DNA from 3 places in the Anaerostipes sp. CAG:276 genome. Region 1 is predicted to be linked to each of the others. Evidence: predicted binding sites of a transcription regulator. Region 1 holds the regulator's gene; each other region holds the start of a gene.
What was found. Region 1 encodes Rex, which represses fermentation and respiration genes when NADH is low (regulators of the CRP and FNR family bind a similar motif). Its sites were predicted from a motif close to ATTGTTAANTANTTAACAAT; they were not measured.
Positions count from the first base shown of each region.

Region 2: a site for Rex is predicted at 3,761-3,780, ahead of gap (type I glyceraldehyde-3-phosphate dehydrogenase). Genes of this name have one in related genera too.
Region 3: a site for Rex is predicted at 5,308-5,327, ahead of QVP35_RS12470 (glycerol dehydrogenase). Genes of this name have one in related genera too.

Region 1 covers NZ_FR889177.1:29,370-37,306, reverse strand. The annotation lists gene QVP35_RS02780 (ABC transporter permease) at 1-704, opposite strand, end outside; gene QVP35_RS02775 (ABC transporter ATP-binding protein) at 709-1,425, opposite strand; gene QVP35_RS02770 (MerR family transcriptional regulator) at 1,498-2,241, opposite strand; gene QVP35_RS02765 (glycosyltransferase family 2 protein) at 2,388-3,404, opposite strand; gene QVP35_RS02760 (ABC-F family ATP-binding cassette domain-containing protein) at 3,472-5,382, opposite strand; gene QVP35_RS02755 (redox-sensing transcriptional repressor Rex) at 5,535-6,194, shown strand; gene acpS (holo-ACP synthase) at 6,211-6,573, shown strand; gene QVP35_RS02745 (bifunctional ADP-dependent NAD(P)H-hydrate dehydratase/NAD(P)H-hydrate epimerase) at 6,570-7,937, shown strand, end outside.
Region 2 covers NZ_FR889207.1:371-7,124, forward strand. The annotation lists partial or broken gene QVP35_RS15235 (L,D-transpeptidase family protein) at 1-53, shown strand, start outside; gene QVP35_RS15240 (radical SAM protein) at 82-951, shown strand; gene QVP35_RS15245 (histidinol-phosphatase HisJ family protein) at 1,017-1,826, opposite strand; gene QVP35_RS15250 (Na/Pi cotransporter family protein) at 1,985-3,658, shown strand; gene gap (type I glyceraldehyde-3-phosphate dehydrogenase) at 3,828-4,844, shown strand; gene QVP35_RS15260 (phosphoglycerate kinase) at 5,001-6,194, shown strand; gene tpiA (triose-phosphate isomerase) at 6,234-6,754, shown strand, end outside.
Region 3 covers NZ_FR889200.1:25,228-33,164, reverse strand. The annotation lists gene QVP35_RS12500 (FAD-dependent oxidoreductase) at 1-683, opposite strand, end outside; gene QVP35_RS12495 (RrF2 family transcriptional regulator) at 670-1,116, opposite strand; gene QVP35_RS12490 (DUF1848 domain-containing protein) at 1,295-2,257, shown strand; gene QVP35_RS12485 (TetR/AcrR family transcriptional regulator) at 2,263-2,817, shown strand; gene fucO (lactaldehyde reductase) at 2,944-4,092, shown strand; gene QVP35_RS12475 (phosphatidylinositol-specific phospholipase C/glycerophosphodiester phosphodiesterase family protein) at 4,158-5,204, opposite strand; gene QVP35_RS12470 (glycerol dehydrogenase) at 5,433-6,515, shown strand; gene QVP35_RS12465 (TIGR01906 family membrane protein) at 6,512-7,141, opposite strand; gene yaaA (peroxide stress protein YaaA) at 7,187-7,936, shown strand; gene QVP35_RS12455 (TspO/MBR family protein) at 7,933-7,937, opposite strand, start outside.

The sequences.
Region 1 (7,937 bases):
ATTACTGCGATGCAGACAATGGTCACAGCCGGAACAATCACACTGCCAAGCTCCTCTCCCAGAGAAGCGGCTTTCAGTAGCTTGATTCCCTGAGTCAGCGGCATGATATCTGCAGTTTTCTGCAGCACTTTGGGCATGACTTCATAGGGCAGCGTTGCGCCTGAAAAAATCAGCATCGGAAAGTACAGCAGACTTGCGGCGACACTCGCTATCTTAGTATTCGGAGCAATACCGCCTACCAGCATGCCGATGCTGAACATAGACACAATGACCAGGAGATAACATCCCAGAAAACTCAAAAAAGATCCGCGGAACTGATATCCAAAGAAAAGAACGGCTTCGGCATAGAGCAGGATCAGAGAAACAGCCGCATATAAAGTATAAATTGTCACCTGTACCGCTAAGATCATGGAAGGGCTGACCGGCGTAACCTTGTAGCGCTTTAAAATACCCTTGCTCCGATAATCAGAGACAACCAGCGGCAATCCCATCACACCTCCTGCACAGATGGATATGGTGGTGACGGCTCCGAACGACTGTTCCAGAAATGAGTATCCGGCACCGCCGAATGCGGGTCTGTCTCCATAAATAATTCCCATGACTGCCAGTACCGCAAGAGGCACACAGATTGCAAAAATAAACATATCCATTCCTCTCAGAGATAATTTTAATTCTGTTTTCAGCATTGTCTTAAAAGTTTTCATCAATTCATTCCTCCTCGTCTGTATACCAAAGATAAGCGTCTTCAAAATGATCAAAAGGACTCGATGCAACTGCCTCCGCCGCCGTACCGTAAAATATGATGTTTCCCTTTTTTAAAATACAGATGCAGTCACACAGGTTCTCGATCTCATCCATAAAATGGGACGTCAGGAAAATCGTCAGTCCATCTTCCTTGAGTGAGGAGAGTATATTCCACACTTGGCGTCTGGCCCTGGCGTCCAGACCGGTCGTCAGCTCGTCCAAAAAGACAACTTCAGGATTGGGTATGAGTGCGAGGATAATAAATAGTCTTTGTTTCTCGCCGCCGGATAAATCTTTGATCTGGCTTTTGGCTTTTTCGGAAATTCCAAACTTTTGCAGTAGTTTTTTCGGATCTGCGGATTCCTGATAGAGAGCAGCGGTAACTTCACAAAGTTCTGAGACGGTAATATTATCCTGATAAGCTGCCTCCTGAAATTGGACACCTACCTTTTGAAACAGCTGCTTTCTGGATGTCTGCGGATTCATTCCCAGAATGGATATGGTTCCGCTGTCTGCCGTCTTTGTACCTAAAATGCATTCAATCGTTGTGCTCTTGCCTGCGCCATTGGCCCCGATCAGGCCGAAAACTGTTCCGCGCTTTACGGATAAACTGATATTGTCTGCCGCAGGCGTTTTGTTGTAGGTTTTACATAATTTTTCTGCTTTGATCACTTCATTCATGAAGGATACCTCCTTGTTTTATTGTAAAAAAAGAATACCACCAACGAAAACATTGGTGGTAAAGTGGAGGGTTTAAGAAAATTGTTTTTTCATTCTTTTTAAGCTGCATATCATTTTCAAAACATTATTCTCGGCAGTCAGCAGAGAAGTAACCAGTTTGTCGCACACCGCAATAATTTCGTCATCTTTATTGGGAGTATCCAAAACTTCTTTGATATCAATCCCGGGATTTTTTGACAGGTGCCCAAGCAGACGCAGAATGGATTCCAAAGAATAATTTGCACACCTCAGGGAGCGAATGATTTTGAGCCTCTGTATATCCTGACTCGTATATATGCGGTATCCATTCTGCCTGCGTTTTACAGTCAAAAGGCCGTTCATTTCCCAATTTCTCAGAGCATCCATAGAAATGCCGAGATACCGGGAGACTTCCCTGCGTTTCATGGGATGGGTATGTTCCTGTGATCCGCCGGATAAAATCTCTGTTACGATTTCGACTGCCTCTTCGGCATTGGCTTGTTCCTTTCTGATCTGTGCCAGGTATTCTTCTGCCAATACCAGAGCCCTGGGAAAATCACAGGATGCCGCTGTTTTTACAATCCGGACAGCCTTTTTTCTCAGTCCGTTCTGCAGTACCTCCATTTGAAAAGCCAGCCGGGCCAGCCGGAACTGCTCAATATTAAGATCAGTAAAAATGCGGTATCCATTGCTCTGCCGTTCCGGTTTTGAGATCAGCCCTGCGTTTTCGTACAGCCGGACAGTATTGGGATGAATTCCTATGAGCTTTGCAACCTCAGATGTTTTATAAGTATTCATGTAAAAACCTCCATTCATGGCTCCAGCATAACACAGATCAGAAATATGGTGATATAGTGGAGGGTTTTGGACTCCGCGTTACAATTTTCTTACAGAATAAAAAATGACATTGGTTTGATGGTTCCCAATGTCATTTTTCGACTGATTTAATTAAATCCAATGAACTTCCGTGCTGCTTTGTAAGCTGCGATGACAACTTTCCGGCCTCCGTAGCCCGGGAGGTTTACGGCATTTCCAACAAGAGATCCCCGGATCTGACGGTATAGTTTTGTGTTTTTCGATTTCAGGTACTTCCAGAGTTCCTTCTTCATCTGAAGATGCTCCGGTATGCCGGATTTGATGGCAATGACAGATGATACCGTCATGATGATGCTCAGATAGTGTTTCATGTAGCGGTATAACGGCTTGTTTACCAGCTCAAAGCTGCTCATATAATCGATCATGGCTTTGGTGACAAAAAACTGCTGGTCGATCCGTTTGATCATATTGGCTTCATTGACAGACTGATCGTCCCTTCCGATGAAGTAGCGGTAAAAATTTACATCCAGATAGTAAATCGTCTTCACATATGGAAGCGGTTTGAAAACGTAAAGGTTGTCTACATAAAAAGTATGTTCCGGCAGGCACAGACGGCACTCATGGAGAAGAGAAGTACGGTAAATGACGGAATGCATGAGAATGTACTGACTCAGAGGAAAACGCTTTACATCATCCCAGGTAAAAATCTGTTCAACCGGGATCGTATGGCGGTAATGAATCACGGTTTTTCTCTTCACACCCTGTTTCTCATAGACATAGTTTGACATAAACATGTCTATAATGGTTCCCTGGCGGTAAAAGGTCTCTAATTGATTGAAGATTTCCTCATAGGCATGTTCGTTTACCCAGTCGTCACTGTCCACCACCTTAAAATAAATCCCTTTGGCATGAGCGATACCAGTGTTTACTGCACCGCCGTGGCCTTTGTTCTTTTGATGGATCGCCCGGCAGATACCGGGATATTTGTTTTCATATTCATCGGCGATCATGCCGGTATTGTCCGTGGAACCATCGTCTATGATGAGGATCTCAACTTTGTCTCCTCCGGTCAGCAATGTATCTATGCAGTGTCTCATATATTCCTGGGAATTATAACACGGCACAGCAAACGATATTAATTTCATTTTGTAACCTCCTAAAAATGGTACTTAGTCTATTATAACAAATTTTTGTAAAAATACCATGGCATTTTCACTCAGTTTCTTCTGACAGGGTCTCCCATTCTTCATAAAGGGTTTCCAGATGTTCCTCATTCCGGACTTTGGCAGCGGAGAGTTCCAGCAGTTTCTTTGTGTTGACTGCGTTCTCCGGCAGACACATTTCTTCGTCAAGCTTTGTGCTTTCCGCTTCCAGTTCCTCGATTTCCTGTTCTATTTTTTTCAGGCGGTTTTCTCTTTTCCGACGCTTTGCGTCTTCTTCCTTTTGCTTCTGCCAGCTCAGCTTCGTATCGGATACAGACTCAGTTTCAGCGTTCTGTACCTCTTTCGTGCCTTCCTTCTCCTTTTCGATAAGATAGTGCTGGTAGTCGCCCGGATAAGAGTGCAGACCGTCTTTCGGAGAGAGTTCCAAAATTCTTGTGGCTGTCTTGTTGATAAAATAGCGGTCGTGAGACACGTAAAGAACCGTGCCTGTGTACTGGGACAGGGCGGATTCCAGGATTTCTTTGGAGTGAATGTCCAGGTGGTTGGTAGGCTCATCAAGAATCAGAAAATTGGCATGGGAAAGCATAAGTTTCGCAAGAGATACCCGTCCCTTTTCACCGCCGCTTAAGGAAGAAACAAGTTTAAAGACATCTTCTCCTTTAAAAAGGAAAGCAGCCAGTGTATTTCTGATTTTTGTGTTGGTCAGTTCCGGAAAGGAATCAGATATCTCCTCGAAGATTGTCTTATCCGGATGCAGGTTGTCCTGTGCCTGATCGTAATATCCGATGGAAACTTGGGAACCGAGCTTAATCAGTCCTTTGTTTTTGGCAATTTGTTTGCAGATGATTTTTAACATCGTAGTCTTGCCGGTTCCGTTGGCGCCGATCAATGCCACGCGCTCACCGCGAAATATTTCAAAATTTATATCGGAAAACAGCATATGCGGCCCGAAACTTTTTTCCAGATGTTCCACCGTTAAGACATCGTTTCCGCTGATCACCGACGGTTCGATGGCAAAGCGCATTTTTCCGTCGACTTCCACAGGCTTTTCGATCACATCAATTTTGTTCAGCATCTTTTCACGGCTCTCGGCCCGGCGGATGGATTTTTCCCGGTTAAATTGTTTTAGTTTTTCAATGACCGCCTTCTGGTGACGGATCTCCTGCTGCTGGTTTTCGTACTCCTTCAAGCGGATTGCCTTTACCTGATCCCTTTTTTTAATAAAAGAAGTGTAGTTGCCGTCAAAGAGCATCGCGTGACCCGACTCAATCTCCATGACTTTGTTGACGATCTTGTCCAGGAAATACCGGTCATGGGAGACCAGGATGACAGCGCCCTCATAGTGGCTTAAATAGGTTTCCAGCCACTGGATCGAATCTACATCCAAATGGTTGGTAGGCTCATCCAGGAGAAGGATCTCTGGCTTCATCAGCAGGAGTTTTCCGAGAGCGACCCTTGTCTTTTGTCCTCCGGACAGAGTCTCGATTTTTTTTTGAAAATCTTCCTCTTGAAACCCGAGTCCTTTTAAGATTCCTGTGATCTCACTTTTATAAGCAAAACCGTTTTTCTGTTCAAATAAATGAGTGGCCCTGGTGTATTCCTCCATCTTTTCTTCGAGCTCTGTGCCGCTTAAATGCTTCATCATATGCTCCAGAGAGCGGAGTTTTTTGTCCAGTTCGATCACATCCTGTTTTATGGTCAAAAGCTCTTCATAAATGGTGCGGGAAGAAGTATGGTCCTGATGCTGTGCGAGATAGCCGATATCGGCGTCCTTCTTTTTGTGGATCTCCCCGTCATCGGGTGTCATCTGATCCATGATGATCTTGAGCAGGGTGGACTTTCCGGCACCGTTTAAGCCGATGACGGCAAGCCGGTCCTTTTCATTGATATGAAAGGAAATTCCTTTCAGGACTTCCTGGTCGACAAATGTTTTATGTATATTCTGACAAGATAAAACCATAGTGCACTCCTTCAAAATTTCTAAGCTGTAAAAATTCTTTATAAGCATAACATAATTTCTGAAAAAACGCACTGAAAAGTTTGACAGATATTAGACAATCTTATATAATTTATTTAATTTGAGTAGTTAATAAAATAAGTGGGAGGGTAATAATGTCATCAATGGATAAGAATATATCACCGGCAGTTATAAAGAGATTACCTAGATATTACCGTTATTTGGGGGCTTTGAAAGCAAAAAATATTACGAGGATCTCATCCAAAGAGCTGAGCGAGAGGATGAAAGTAACTGCATCCCAGATCCGGCAGGACCTGAATAATTTTGGAGGTTTCGGGCAGCAAGGATACGGCTACAATGTAGAAAATCTTTACGTGGAGATCGGAAAGATTCTGGGACTTGACAAAAGCAATCAGATGATCATCGTTGGTGCCGGCAATCTGGGGCAGGCATTGGCTAATTATCAGGATTTTAACAATAACAGCATTGGTTTTCAGGTGATTGCGCTGTTCGATGTGAATCCGAAGCTGATCGGCATCACGGTGCACGGAGTGGAAGTGCACGATATTGACGATATGGAAGAGTTTATAAAGAATCATGAGATCAAGATTGCAGCCCTCACGCTTCCGCAGGACCAGGCGCCGAAGATTGCCAAAGATCTTGTGTCGTGGGGCATCAAAGGATTTTGGAACTTTGCCCCTGTGGATCTCACGCTGCCGGACAGTGTGACCGTGGAGAATGTCCATTTGGCAGAAAGCCTCATGACGCTGACTTACAATATTCACAGCAGGGAAGACAGCGAAGGCGCGGAGTAAAGACGGGAGGAACGCCATGATTGTCGGTATAGGAACTGACCTGATAGAAATCGGGCGGGTACAGAAGATGGTGGAGAGAAAGAACCGCCTGAGCCGGATTTTTTCAGAAGAGGAACTGGCATGCGCAGGTTTAAACAGTACGACTCTTGCTGGTAATTTTGCAGTTAAAGAAGCCGTTTCCAAGGTATTTGGAACCGGCTTCTTCGGATTGGAGCCCTATGAGATCGGAGTGTTTCGGAATTCAAAAGGAGCACCTTATGTGAAACTCACAGGCAGAGCCGAAAAAATGGCATCAGATAGGAAGATTACGAAATTTCATGTGTCGGTTACGAACACAGGGGGGCTGGCACAGGCTTTTGTCATAGGAGAGTGTCTATGAAATATGTTTTAAAAAATCAGGAAATGCAGGATGTTGATAAGGAGACCATACAGAAGATAGGGATTCCTGGCCTGGTGCTGATGGAGAGGGCCAGCGAAAAAATTGCCCGAAGGCTCATGGAAACAGTCAGAAAAAATAACAGGATTCTTTCTGTGGCAGGATGCGGAAATAACGGGGGAGATGCGCTGGCTGCGGCCAGAATCCTTCTGGAAGAAGGGTATTCAGTGGATTTTACAGTCGTAGGGGATCTGTCTCAGGCATCCGCAGACTTAAAGACGCAGTACGATATCCTTGCACGGCTTGGATATGAGCAAAAAGAAGAGATAGATTATAAGGATTATGACTGGATTTTGGAAGGACTGTTTGGCGTAGGCCTTTCCAGAGAGGTATCGGGGACATACCGTACTGCTGTGGAAAGGATTAATGGAAGCGGAGCTAAAGTCATGTCAGTCGATATTTCCTCCGGAATCAGCGGGGATACGGGAAAAGTCCTTGGATGCGCCGTAAAATCAGACGCTACGGTGACCTTCGGCGGTCCCAAGGCAGGACATCTGCTCTATCCGGGAAAAGAATATGCGGGCCGGCTGTATGTAGAAAAGATCGGTTTCTTTGATTCTGTTTTGAAGAAACATGCAGGGGGCTTCACATACGATAGGAAAGATTTAGAAAGACTTCCGGGCCGTTTTGCGGATTCTCACAAGGGCACCTACGGAAAAGTCCTGATCATAGCAGGAAATGAGACGATGTCTGGGGCTGCTTATTTTTCGGCAAAGAGTGCCCTGCGCATGGGCAGCGGACTGGTAAAGGTGATTTCCTGCGAAGCCAACCGTCCGATTCTGCAGTCCATGCTTCCGGAAGTGCTGTTCGGGACATATGAGGATGTAAAAGATGCCCTCGAATGGTGTGACTGTATCTTATTCGGACCCGGAATGGGAGTCTCAGAGCGGACCAAAGAATTATTAGAAGAAGTTTTACAGCGCGGAACAAAGCCTCTTTTGCTGGATGCGGACGGCCTGAATACGGTCAGCCGTTATGGAATGGAGATCGATCATCCGGGAGGGTGCGTTTTCACACCGCATCTTCTGGAAGCTGCAAGGCTCCTTGGAATATCCGCAGAGCAGGTGAAAGAAACTCTGACGGATGCGGGACAGAAGCTTTCGGACAGATTCCGCGCCACTGTTGTGCTGAAAGATGCGGCAACGCTTGTAGTGTCAGGCAGCCGGCCTGTTTATTATAACAGCAGCGGAAACAATGGAATGGCCACAGGGGGGAGCGGCGATGTCTTAAGCGGCATGATCGCAAGCCTCCTAGGGAGAGGCATGGAATGTTCTGAGGCTGCCGCCCTTGGTGTCTATATCCATGGG
Region 2 (6,754 bases), on a different contig from region 1:
AGATCATAAAAAATGCGGAATCAGGGGCAAGGATCTGCATTTACCGAAAATAAAACTGAAAGTTACCAGGAGGAAAGACAAATGGAATATGAAGGAATGGTGTACAGACCGCCCAGTGAGGCATACAGTCTGATCATACAAGTGACCATCGGATGCAGCCAGAATGACTGTATCTTCTGTAATATGTACAAAGAAAAAAGATTCAGGATGAGGCCGCTTCAGGATGTTCTGGCCGATTTCAGGGAGGCAAGAGAGTACTACAATTCAATCGGAAAGATTTTTCTCGCAGACGGAGATGCCCTGATTTGTAAAAATGAATATCTGAACGAGATTCTTAAATATATTCGTGAAGAAATTCCAGAGTGCCGGCAGGTCACCTGCTATGCTTCCCCTAAGAGTGTGATGATCAAAACGAAAGAGGAACTCCGGGAACTGAGAGAAAACGGTCTGGATATGGTATACATGGGCCTGGAATCGGGAAATGCCCAGGTGCTTAAGTTCATGAAAAAGGGAGCCACGCCGGATGAGATGATACAGTCTGCATCCAAGATAAAACAGGCGGGTATCCGGCTGTCAGTGACGGCTATTTCAGGGCTGGGAGGAAAAAAGCTGTGGATGGAGCATGCGGTTGATACAGGGAAAGTTTTTTCTGCAATGAAACCGGATTATATAGGCCTGCTGACATTGATGATAGAACCCGGACTTCCGCTGGAAGAAAAGATCAGAAGCGGAGAGTTTGAACTGATCACTCCCTATGATAATCTGAAAGAGACAAAATTGATGCTGGAACATATGGACTGTCCGGGATGCATCTTCCGGTCCAACCATGCGTCCAATTATGTCAATTTGAGAGGAACCTTGAATGAAGACAGGGATAAAATGATCGCGAAGCTAGATGAGGCGATACAGGGCAATCTGCATTTGAAAGAAGAATGGATGAGAGGATTTTAAATTCTTCAGTGACAGAAAAAAGAAGGAAAGTGTAATTACATGTACATTTTCCTTCTTTTTTTATATTAAAGCTCAATAAATTCCGGTGACTGGTTCTGGAAAATGGTATAGAACCGGAAGCCGAGAGAAGTGAGGAGTTCCCGGAGCTTTGGAAAGTCGTATGCCATATGCTCCGGACAGTGTCCGTCAGAGCCGATCGTCAGAATCTCTCCCCCCAGTTCCAAATAGCGTTTGAGAATATCCGGATGGGGATTCGGATATCCAAGACCATACTTATATCCGCCGGTGTTGACCTCGATCCCTTTTCCGTCTTCTATGATGGTTTTTAAAATTTCTTCGATCAAATCGGCGTAATCCTGATAGATAAACTGATAGTTTTTATCGGGACAATAGCGCACGGCATAGTCCAGATGACCATATACGCAGTAGTCATGATAGACTTTGACATTCTGGAGTATCACCTCTAAATATCTTAAAAGACCTTTTTTTCCAGGATATGTTTCAAAATATATAGGTTCATATGGATCCATTTGGTCAACAATATGAGTAGAACCGATGATGAAATCAAAATCATCAGAGCGGGCAAAATCCCGGCATTTGTCATAAGTTGTCGGCATCAGTCCGATTTCGGCGCCGAATAAAATCTTTATCCGGTCATTGTATTTGTCTTTTAATGATAATAATTCAGATTTATATGAGGGTAGATCCACCAGAAAATCAAAATTTTCTTTATTTTCAGGATAACCGTAATCCTGATGTTCTGTAAAACAGATTTTGGTGAGACCAAGGTCTATGGCTTTTAAGATCATGGATTCCATTGAAGCCTGTGAGTCAGAAGAGTGACTGGTATGTAAATGAAAGTCTGAATGAATCATGGCGTCTCCTTTATATTTAAAAATATGATTGGTTTTAATCTTATTATATATAATTATTAAAAAAAATACATGAAAATCAGATAAGTTACAAAAGTTTTACTTTAAATGAACAATTACCTTATGTTAAACTAAAGATGTTTAATACAGGAGGAAAAAAAATGAGTACATTAGATCATCTGGGGAACCTGTTTGCCTTTGCCGGCGGATTAGGTATGTTTCTCTATGGAATGAATGTGATGGCGGACGGACTGCAGAAGACTGCCGGCAATAAGATGCGGCAGCTGCTGGGATATCTGACCAACAACCGCTTCTTAGGAGTTTTAGTGGGAGCTTTGGTCACTGCCATCATCCAGAGCAGTTCGGCAACTACCGTTATGGTCGTAGGTTTTGTGAATGCAGGCATCATGAACCTTACCCAGGCAGCAGGCGTTATTATGGGTGCGAACGTCGGAACTACGATCACCGCATGGCTTGTATCGGCAAATGAATGGGCAGGGGCGCTGAAACCTGAATTTTTTGCACCGCTGATTTTAGCCATCGGAGCATTTATTGTAACTTTTTCAAATAAACAAAAGTTAAACCAGAAGGCAGAGATTGCCGTAGGTTTCGGTGTTCTCTTTATTGGACTCTCTTTTATGTCCAGTTCCATCGGGGTATATCAGAGCAGCCCTATTTTCGCAAAGGCTTTTGAAGTTCTCGGGGGGAATCCTATTTTAGGAATTCTTGTAGGAGCTGTCGTTACAGCGATCATTCAGAGTTCTTCCGCATCCGTGGGTATTCTCCAGACACTTGCCATGAAGGGCATTGTAAACTGGCGCTCCGCCGTTTTTATTACGCTGGGGCAGAATATCGGTACATGTATCACGGCTCTTTTATCCAGTGCGGGAGCAAATAAAACCGCAAAAAGGGCGGCGGTGATCCATTTATCTTTTAACATCATCGGAGCTGCTATCTATGGAATTATCATGACCATTTTCTTCGGCGTATTTGACCATTTGGCTATGCAGCATATTTCGAGTACGGAGATCTCTATTTTCCATTCTATCTTCAATGTATCAGTTACCGTACTGCTGTTCCCGTTCGCCAATGTATTGGTGAAACTGTCAGGACTGATTATCCATGAAGAGCCGGAAGATGAGGAAGACGAGGAAGTAGAAGAGATGGTGCTGCGCCATCTGGATCCGCGTATTCTTGAAACTCCTTCTTTTGCGGTGGAAAACGCAGTCAAAGAAGTAGTGCGCATGGGTGACATCGTTCTGAAGAATATGAAGCGCGTTACAAAGGAAGCTATGAATCCGCAGCCGAGTGAGAAACAGCTGGACAAGGTGTTCAGGGATGAAAAGGTCATCAATCATTTAGAAACTATGATCACCGGATATCTTGTGAAGATCAGCAATCTGGCGCTGACGGAGAAACAGAGTAAAATTGTCACGGATTTATTCTACACTATATCGGATATTGAAAGAGCGGGAGATCACGTAGAGAATATTGCCGAATTTATGCAGACGAAGCATGACGACAAAATTGCATTTTCTGATCTGGCAAAGGACGAATTGCACAAAATGACGGCACAGGTCATTAAAACATTTGATTATGCCATCAGAGCGATTGAGAAAGATGATGTGGAAATTGCGAAACAGGCCATTCAGGGAGAGGAAGAAGTAGACAGAATAGAAAAACAGTACCGGAAACAGCATATTAAACGGCTGGAACGGGAATCCTGCCTGCCGGAGGCTGGTGTGATCTATATTGATATGATGACAAGTCTGGAGCGTATTTCTGACTATGCAGACAATATTGCCAATTATATCATTGATGAGAATGAGAAATAAAGCTTTTGGTAATCTTGTACAAAGATATGATTTTGTATACATGAGAGAAATGCTAAAATAGACTTGATATTTTTGGACATATTGTTTAAAATAAAAAGGAAGTTTGTCAATAGATTGACAATTGACAGACAACATTAAATTATTCATTCAAGACTTAGGAGGAATTGAGATGGCAGTAAAAGTAGCGATTAATGGATTTGGACGTATTGGACGTCTTGCATTCAGACAGATGTTCGGAGCTGAAGGTTATGAAGTTGTAGCAATCAACGATTTAACAAATCCTAAGATGTTAGCACACTTATTAAAGTATGATTCTGCACAGGGAAGATATGCATTAGCTGACAAAGTAGAAGCAAAAGAATCTTCAATCGTAGTAGACGGAAAAGAAATTGAAATCTATGCAGAAGCAGACGCAACAAAACTTCCTTGGGGAGAATTAGACGTAGACGTTGTATTAGAATGTACAGGATTCTATACATCTAAAGACAAAGCATCTGCACACGTTCAGGCAGGAGCTAAGAAAGTTGTTATTTCTGCGCCAGCTGGAAACGATCTTCCAACTATCGTATACAATGTAAACCACGAAACATTGACAAAAGAAGACACAGTCATCTCAGCAGCTTCTTGTACAACAAACTGCTTAGCGCCTATGGCTGATGCTCTTAACAAGTATGCACCGGTTCAGTCTGGTATCATGTTAACAGTACATGCTTACACAGGAGATCAGATGACTCTTGACGGACCTCAGAGAAAAGGTGATTTAAGAAGAGCACGTGCTGCAGCAGTTAATATCGTTCCTAACTCTACTGGAGCAGCAAAAGCTATCGGATTAGTTATTCCAGAATTAAACGGAAAATTAATTGGATCTGCTCAGCGTGTACCGGTTCCGACAGGATCTACAACAATCTTAACAGCAGTAGTTAAGGGTGACAACGTAACTGTTGACGGAATCAACGCAGCTATGAAAGCAGCAGCTACAGAGTCTTTCGGATACACAGAAGAAGAATTAGTATCTTCTGACATCATCGGAATCAAATATGGTTCTTTATTCGATGCAACTCAGACAATGGTTACTGAAGTTGGTGACGGATTATACGAAGTTCAGGTAGTTTCTTGGTATGACAATGAAAACTCTTACACAAGCCAGATGGTAAGAACAATCAAATACTTTGCAGAATTAGCATAATTGTGGATGCGGACAAGCTTCGCGATTCAGTGCAGTTATAAAGACTCAAACGGGTCCGGTCTTTTTGGACCGGACCTGTTTCTTGTATTTTAAGAAAGCGATCCGACAGGATAGGCATTCGATTTAATCCTATAAGAAATCCCAGGAGGAAAGAACATGTTAAACAAAAAATCAGTAGATGATATCAACGTAAAAGGAAAGAAAGTCTTAGTGCGCTGTGACTTCAACGTTCCGCTTCAGGACGGAAAGATCACAGATGAAAACCGTTTGGTTGCGGCCCTTCCTACATTAAAGAAGTTAATCGCAGACGGCGGAAAACTCATTCTCTGCTCTCATTTAGGAAAACCGAAAGGAGAGCCAAAACCGGAATTATCTCTTGCACCGGTAGCAGCACGTTTGAGTGAGTTATTAGGTCAGGAAGTAAAGTTTGCAGCAGACGATAACGTTGTAGGACCGAATGCGAAAGCAGCAGCAGATGCAATGCAGGACGGAGATGTCATTTTACTCCAGAATACACGTTACAGAGCAGAAGAGACAAAGAACGGGGAAGAATTCAGCAAAGAACTTGCAGGCCTCTGCGATGTATTTGTAAATGATGCTTTCGGAACTGCTCACAGGGCTCACTGTTCAAACGTGGGAGTTACACAGTTCGTAGACACTGCAGTTGTAGGATACTTAATGCAGAAAGAGATCGATTTCTTAGGAAATGCAGTCAACAATCCGGAACGCCCTATGGTAGCGATTTTAGGAGGAGCCAAGGTTTCCTCTAAAATTTCTGTTATCAACAATCTTTTAGACAAGGTTGATACACTGATCATTGGCGGCGGTATGGCTTATACATTCATGAAAGCATTGGGAGAAGAAGTCGGAGATTCCTTACTGGAAGCTGACTACTTAGACTATGCAAAAGAAATGATGGATAAAGCAAAAGAAAAAGGTGTGAACCTGCTGATCCCTGTTGATACCGTAGTGGCAGATGACTTCTCCAATGACGCCAACATCAAGACCGTAGAGAGAGGCGGAATTGAAGCAGGATGGCAGGGACTTGACATCGGACCGAAGACAAGAGCATTATTTGCGGATGCCTTAAAAGATGCAAAGACAGTTGTATGGAACGGACCTATGGGATGTTTCGAGATGCCGAACTTTGCGGCAGGAACTGTGGCAGTTGCAGAGGCACTGGCTGAGATTGATGCTACAACGATCATCGGCGGAGGAGATTCCGCAGCAGCAGTAAACCAGCTTGGTTTCGGTGATAAGATGACACATATTTCCACAGGCGGCGGTGCATCTCTGGAATTCCTGGAAGGAAAAGAATTACCGGGTGTTGCAGCGGCAAATGATAAATAAGTATTTTAACTATCAAGGAAAGTAATCGGAGGGTATACCATTATGCGTAAAACAATCGTAGCAGGAAACTGGAAAATGAACAAAACACCTAGCGAGACCGTAGCTTTAGTAAACGAATTAAAGCCATTGGTAGCGAGTGAAACATCTGATGTAGTATTCTGCGTACCGGCAATCTGTATTCCGGCAGCGATCGAAGCTGCAAAAGGAAGCAACATCAACATCGGTGCTGAGAACATGTACTATGAAGAGAGCGGTGCTTACACAGGAGAGATCGCTCCAAACATGCTGACGGACTTAGGTGTAAAATATGTCATCATCGGACATTCAGAGAGAAGAGAATATTTCGCTGAGACAGATGAGACGGTTAATAAAAAAGTTTTAAAAGCTTTTGAACACGGAATCACTCCGATCGTTTGCTGCGGAGAAACTCTTGCTCAGAGAGAACAGGGCGTAACCATTGACTTTGTTCGCCAGCAGATCAAGATTGCATTCCAGGGTGTGACTGCAGATCAGGCAAAGACTGCTGTTATCGCTTACGAGCCAATCTGGGCAATCGGTAC
Region 3 (7,937 bases), on a different contig from region 1:
AGAAGTCTTACTCCGCGTTCTTTCAAGCTTTCTGCGACAGCATCGGCAATATCCCGGTCTTCTCTCGGAAGAAATACTTCCCCGTCCTGGATGACAGTAACTTTAGAGCCGAAGTTGGTGTAGATAGAAGCAAACTCCATGCCGATATAGCCGCCGCCGATGATGACAAGACGCTTTGGCAGTTCCTCCAAAGAAAGTATAGTCTCACTGATATATGCCCGGCGGCTGTCTGAGAGACCCTCGATCAGAGGGACAAACGGGCGGGCTCCCGTATTGATAAAAATCTGATCTGCTTCCAATTCCAGTGTTTCACCCTGTAAAGCCACGGCCACATGCCTGCTGTCCAGAAAGGAAGCAGTTCCGTTATAAACATCTGCATTCTCAAGGTCTGCGACCTTGTGATAGTTTTTATCTCTTAATGCAGCTGTCAGCCTTGTCTTTTTTTCAACAGCCTTCCGGTACAGCTTTGCCTTTTCTTCAAAAGAAGAATCAAGCTTTGCAGAAAAAGCTGCGCTCGTCACAAATGATTTGGATGGGATACATCCAACATTGATGCAGGTTCCTCCGTACATGTCAGCATCCTTTTCAATAAGAGCGACGTTCTTTCCGTTTGCTGCAAGCGTGCCTGCCAAAGTTTTTCCGCCTTTTCCGAAACCAATGATCACTGCGTCATATTTTTTCATTTTCATTCTCCTTTACTGTGGATGAACCGAAGATCTTTTGATCGATGGTTTGAATGGTTACTTGTTTCAAATAATCTTTGCATAACTGATCCAGTGTGCCGTAAATATCATCCATAATGCCTGCCATGCCGGAAGCCACCAGACAGGGCAGATCGCTGCCGCCGCTCCGCCAGGAAGAAGAGACAAAGGGAACATCCAGGGCACTGCTGACATCATAAAGAGTTACTTTGGATGGGTCCAGGTCAAACAGATATCCTCCCACCACCCCTTCTTTTGTAGAAATCAGCCCCTTTTTCTTGAGTTTTCCCATGATCTTTCGGACTCTGGCCGGGTTCGTACAGATATTGGCGGCCAGCTTGTCGCTGGATACGCTTTCTCTTTTATGGTTTAAAAAAACGAGTGCGTGGACTGCTATCGTAAATTCGCTGTTCATCGGCTGATCTCCCCTCTGTCTTTTCGGATGTGTAATATTTTGAGTTACAGTTTATATTGTAATCATAGCAGTTACAGTTCTGAGTGTCAAGAAGAAAATATGGAATCTCCCCGAAAACCGTGGTACAATGAAGCCAGTGAAAGAACCAGTGGTAATGAATCTGACAGGGAGACTGCTTATGATATTGAGTGTCAGCAGAAGGACCGATGTTCCGGCTTTTTATGGAGAATGGTTCATCAACCGGCTTCGGGATGGTTTTGTTCTCGTGAGGAATCCGGTGAATCCAAAACAAGTCAGCAAAATTCTGCTTTCCAGAGAAAACATTGACTGTATCGTGTTCTGGACAAAGAATCCTGAAAATTTTATGAAGTATTTAGGAGAGCTTTATGAGTATCCATTTTATTTTCAATTTACACTCAATGGATACGGAAAGGATATAGAACCGGGAATGCCCGATAAGAAAAAAGAATTGATTCCCCTGTTTCAGGAGCTGTCCGAAAAGATCGGGAATGAACGGGTTATATGGCGCTATGATCCTGTGCTGATCAGCAAAGATTATTCTATAGAATGGCATATTCATACGTTTGAATCCATGGCAGAAGCCCTGGAGGGATATACAAAACAGGCGGTGATCAGTTTTTTAGATATGTACCGGAAAATAAGCAGACGGATGACACAGGAGGGAATACGCCGGCCCACCGAAGAAGAAGTCTTTCAATTTGCTCAGAGAGCAGGGACCTCCGCGGGAAATCATGGTATGACTGCGGTGACCTGTGCGGAGCACTATGACCTTTCCGGCTTCGGCATCAGACCGGGCAGCTGTATCGACAGAGTACTTGTGGAAAAGCTTATTGGAATGAAGATTTCTGTGGATAAAGATAAAAATCAAAGGCCGGAGTGTGGATGCGCAGAGAGTATTGATATCGGAAGTTATGATACCTGTCCGGCAGGCTGTCTGTACTGTTATGCCGGCCACAGCAGAGAATTTGTAAATCAAACTGCGGCACAGTACCGGCCGGAGGCTCTGATGTTATGCGGAAAGACGGATCAGTTCGATAAGATAACGGAAAGAAAAGCCGAGTCCTGCGTCATTACACAGCTGAGTTTTTTTGAGGGAAGCACTGGCGGACAAATGAGGTGAGTTTCATGGATGCATCGGAAAAAACAAAATACAAACTGGCAGGTGCCGTCAGGGAACTGATGGTTTTTACGCCTGTGGACCGGATCACGGTAAAACAGATCGTAGAGCGGTGTGATGTGACAAGACAGACATTTTACAGGAATTTTAAGGACAAGTATGATTTGATCAACTGGTATTTTGATAAACTTGCCATCGTATCTTTCCGACAGATGGGTGTGAGCCTTACACTCAGGGAAGGACTGATCAAGAAGTTTGAATTTATCAAAGGAGAGCGCTGCTTCTTCACGGCGGCCTTTAAATCAGAGGATCATAACTCACTGCTCCAGCATGATTTTGATTTTATCTATGAATTTTACAAGGATATTATAAAAAAGAAATATCAGAAAGAGATCCCGCCGGATATCAAATTCCTTTTGGAAATGTACTGCCGGGGATCGATCGCCATGACGGTTCAGTGGGTAACCGGCGGAATGAAGCGGAGCACGGAAGACATGGCAGAGCTTCTGGTCAGGGCTCTGCCTCCGGAACTTGCAGAACTTTTGAATGACTTTAAAAAGTGACACTTTTAGGGAAGTGTCACTTTTTTGACATTATGGGAAATGTGTCACTTGTCCGCCTGTTCCGCCCGGAGGTAAACTGATAATGAAAGAATCACGATAAATCAAAGGTATCTTAAGGAGGTTGTTATGGCAAAGCGTATTGTATTGAATGAAACGTCCTATCACGGAAAAGGTGCAGTCCGGGAAATCGCAGCAGAAGTCGGAGCAAGAGGCTTCAAAAAGGCATTCATCTGTTCGGACCCTGACCTGGTAAAGTTCGGCGTTACAAAGAAAGTAACAGACGTGTTGGATGAGGCGGGATGCGAATATGAGGTTTACTCCAACATTAAACCAAATCCTACGATCGAAAACGTTCAGACAGGTGTGGCTGCATTTAAGGAGTCAGGTGCAGATTATCTGATCGCCATTGGAGGCGGATCGTCTATGGATACTTCCAAGGCTGTCGGAATCATCATTGCAAATCCGGAATTTGAAGATGTGCGGAGTCTGGAAGGCGTGGCGCCAACTAAGAATCCGTCTGTTCCAATCATCGCAGTTCCGACGACCGCGGGAACCGCAGCTGAGGTTACGATCAACTATGTCATCACAGATGTGGAAAAGAGACGCAAATTCGTCTGTGTAGACACCCATGATATCCCGGTCATTGCCGTCATCGATCCGGATATGATGTCCTCTATGCCGAAGGGCCTGACTGCCGCAACCGGAATGGATGCCCTTACCCATGCGATCGAAGGATATACTACAAAAGATGCATGGGAAATGACAGACATGTTTCATCTGAAAGCGATTGAACTGATCGCACAGAATCTGCGGGGTGCAGTGGAAAATACAGAAGAGGGCAGAGAGGGAATGGCTCTCGGACAGTATGTGGCAGGAATGGGATTCTCAAATGTAGGACTGGGAATCGTACACTCCATGGCTCATTCACTGGGAGCAGTCTATGATACACCGCACGGTGTTGCAAATGCCATTCTTCTTCCGGCTGTCATGGAATACAACGCTGATGCCACAGGGGATAAATATAAGTACATCGCCAAGGCCATGGGTGTGGAAGGCACAGAAGATATGAGTCAGGAAGAATATAGGAAGGCTGCCGTGGACGCGGTGAGACAGCTCTCCATCGATGTGGGAATTCCACAGGATCTGAAAGAAATCGTCAAAGAAGAGGACATTCAGTTCCTTTCAGAGTCAGCGGCCGCAGATGCGTGTGCACCTGGAAATCCAAAGGATGCAAGTTTAGAAGATATTATTGCAATCTATAAATCTTTGCTGTAAGAATTTACGCAAACGAAATGAAAGGACTGGCACACGGAAAAAGTGCGCCAGTCCTTTTTGCAGGATTATTTGCCGTTTTGAAGTTTATCAAAGAAATCTTTTGTCTTCAGAGAAAAAGAACATTTTTCTACCTCGGCATTTGTCAGAAAATCTGTATAAACCCCGTAGACACCGAGTTTCATATATTCTTTGGCTTCATATACACTGTTGACAGTATGTGTGAAAGAATACAGGCCTGCGTCACTTAGAAGCTTCATCCGGTAATCATTGACACTGCTCACAGGGACAGTGACAGCTTCAATGCCGTTGGCAGTGCAGAACCTGATCATTTTGCTGAACGCCACATCCGTCTGCTGATAAGTGGTATAAAGGAAGTGACGGAACGGATGAACCTGTTTTATGGCGTGATACATTGGCTGATTGTAAATCTGTACGATTAACCGGTCCAGAAGGTATTCTTTCTTCATTTCTTTTGCTGTCTTTACAATGACAGAGAAATCATTTTTTGCGGCTGCGGCATCACTGTCTTTGGTGTCTGTTATAATATATGTATCGGGATATTTGTCCATCAGTTCAAAGAGTTCTTTCAATGAGACAGAAGTGTATTTGCCGTACAGCTTAATATTTTTAAACTTTGCATAGGAAACAGGTTTGCCGCCCTTGCTCTTCGGATCACTCAGGTCTTTTCCCCAATAATGCCTTGCGACCATGACATGATCCGTAGTCTGCATCAGGTCAGCTTCAAAAACCCTGAAACCGTTTTGATAGGAATTTAAAAACGCATCTTTGGAGTTCGTATACTCCTTACCATCGATCTCTCCAAGAGCATGTGCAACCGCACGGTAGTCATACCACTGCTTTGACTCCTTCTTTGTCTGTGCGGAAGCTTTTTTATGATCAGACTGCTGTTTGACTTCATTTGCGGCATTCACATTTTGCTGCCGGCCCTGATAAAAACGGAACCCAGAAAAGAGTATGCTTCCAAGAAGGGCAAGAAAAGCAAGGCGCAGGGTGACCCGTTCAAATACTGCTCGGATATATTTAGGCTGATGTTTTGCTTTTTTAACGGCATTTTTGATGGATTTTGTTTTTATCTTTTTATTGTTCAGCATGAAACCTTCCTTTGTAAAAAAGACGTAATATAATTGTAACAATTATGTTAAAAATCATTATAACATAGGAAGACCAAAAAATCAAAAGCATATCAGCAGTCTGTGTGACAAAGTTTTAACATTCAACGGTGGATTTTGAAAGGAACTTCATGGTATAGTAAATGTATTGACGCTGGTTAACTTTTCAAATGATTCATAAGAATCAAAGGATTCAAGGAGGAAATTACTATGGCAAGTATCATTGCAAGTCCAAGCCGTTATATCCAGGGAAAAGGTGAGATGGAAAACCTTTGTACATATGCGGAAAACTACGGAACCAACCTTTTTGTTCTGACAAGTCCGTCAGGAAGAAAAAGAGTGGAGCCTTTCATCGCAAAAGGACAAAAAGATGCCAAGATTACATATGAGGCTTTTAACGGCGAGTGCTGTATGACAGAGATCAATCGTGTCATGGACATGTGTGAAAAGGCAGGAAGCGAAGTCATCGTGGGAATCGGCGGAGGAAAGATCCATGATACCGCAAAGGCAGTGGCTTATTACATGAAAAAGCCAGTCATCATTGTGCCGACCATTGCATCTACCGATGCGCCGTGCAGTGCACTGTCTGTGATCTATACGGATGACGGTGTATTTGAAAAGTACCTGTTTCTGCCGGCAAGCCCGAACATGGTGCTGGTGGACACCGATATTGTCAGCAAAGCTCCGGAACGCCTTTTAGTAGCCGGTATGGGAGATGCTCTGGCAACTTACTTTGAAGCGAGAGCCTGTCAGCAGTCTGACGCATCCAACTGTGTGGGAGGAAAGATCACACGCGCGGCCATGGCACTGGCTGAACTTTGCTATGAAACTTTGATTGATGAGGGGATTGACGCGAAACTTGCTGTCCGTGAAAATATCTGCACGAAGGCAGTAGAACATATCATAGAGGCAAATACTTATCTTTCAGGAATCGGATTTGAGAGCGGCGGTCTGGCAGGGGCACATGCCATCCATAACGGCTTGACAGCAATTCCGGAAACCCATGAATTATACCACGGAGAAAAAGTAGCCTTCGGAACGCTGGTACAGCTGGTTCTGGAAGGAGCGGATCAGGATGAGATTCAGGAAGTCCTCGGATTCTGTCAGGAAGCAGAACTCCCGACTACCCTTGCAGATTTGGGAATCAAGGAAGTAAAAGAAGAACAGATCATGGAAGTAGCACGCCTCGCATGCTCTCCGGACGACACTCTCGGCAACATGCCGTTTGAAGTGACACCGGAGGACGTATATGCGGCGATCATTGCGGCGGACGCACTGGGAAGATACTATTAAGATTCCTGTCTGCGGCACAGATGTCTTCCTGTGAGGAAGCAGACGGCACATAACAGAATAAGGACTACGGCCATCAAAAGGGCGCAGTGAAGAAAAAAGGCATCCGGCAGGATGGTGATGACAGGGTCGAAAGCCTCATCGAAGATCCAGTAATCATTGGAGAAGGCCAGCTCGTGAAATGTCACGAAGGACTTGTCCCATCCGGCCGCCCAGACGAGAACTCCCAGAAGGAGCGGAAGCACGGCGGCAGAGACGGATGCCCTTTTTAAGAAACGGAAATCCTTTTTTTCCCGCTTCCATAAAAGGCCTGCAGGGATTATGATAAATGAGATGATACAGGCGTATTGGAGACCGGAGAAAATACGCTTCACATCCTGAAAGTGAATCCTTCCTTCCTCAGACATGGGAAGAGAGGGAAACTTCAGGTCTTTTTTATAAAATACTGAATTATAGTCAATGAGCCGGTCATAGTTTTCTCTGATCTGTTGTTCAGAGAGTCCGGATTCCCGGCTGATATGAAGAAGTTTTATATCGGCGTAGTAAAGAGGCCGGAAATTCAGTGTAAATATGACCGAAAATGATATCAGGAATATAGATAAAGAAACCGTAAGCAGAAATTGTTTCATGATGCACCGCCTTTCATGAAACCCATTATAACACAAGGAAGTACCATGATAGCGATTATTTCACCTGCAAAAAACATGAAAGTCAGGAAAGAAAAACAGCGAAGGCTGACACATCCTGTGTTTTCAGAAAAGACAGGACAGATTTATGAAGAATTGAAAAAACTGAAGCCGTGGGAGATCGAATCTTTGATGAAGGTAAATGAAAAGATCGCCCTTCAGGCTTTTTTAGATATACAAAATTTTGAGAACGGGGACGGCAGTGCTGCTCTCATGACTTATGACGGCCTTGTATTCCAGAACGTGGGCGCAGGAGATTTTACCGGATGGGATATGAAATATGCCCAGAGGCATGTGAGAATCTTAAGTGGACTGTATGGGGTGCTGAAACCTTTGGATGCGATTCATCCGTACCGTCTGGAGATGGGCTGCAAAGTAAAAACAGCAGGACAGGGTCTGTATCAATTTTGGGGAGATGCGATTTATAAGGAACTTTATAAGGAACAGGATCTGATCCTGAATCTGGCTTCTGAAGAGTATGCCAAAACCGTGAGAAAATATCTGGATGGGCCGGACCGTTTTGTGGATGTGGAGTTTCTCACCATGAGAAACGGAAAGCTCCGGACCATCGTGGCATGGGCCAAGATGGCCAGAGGTCAGATGATCCGCCATATTGTAAAGAACAGGATAGACCGGCCGGAGGATATCAAAGAGTTTGACTGGGACGGATATGAGTTTGAACCTTCCCTGTCTTCGGAATCCAAGTATGTATTTATCCTGCGGGAGACAAAGTTTTAGT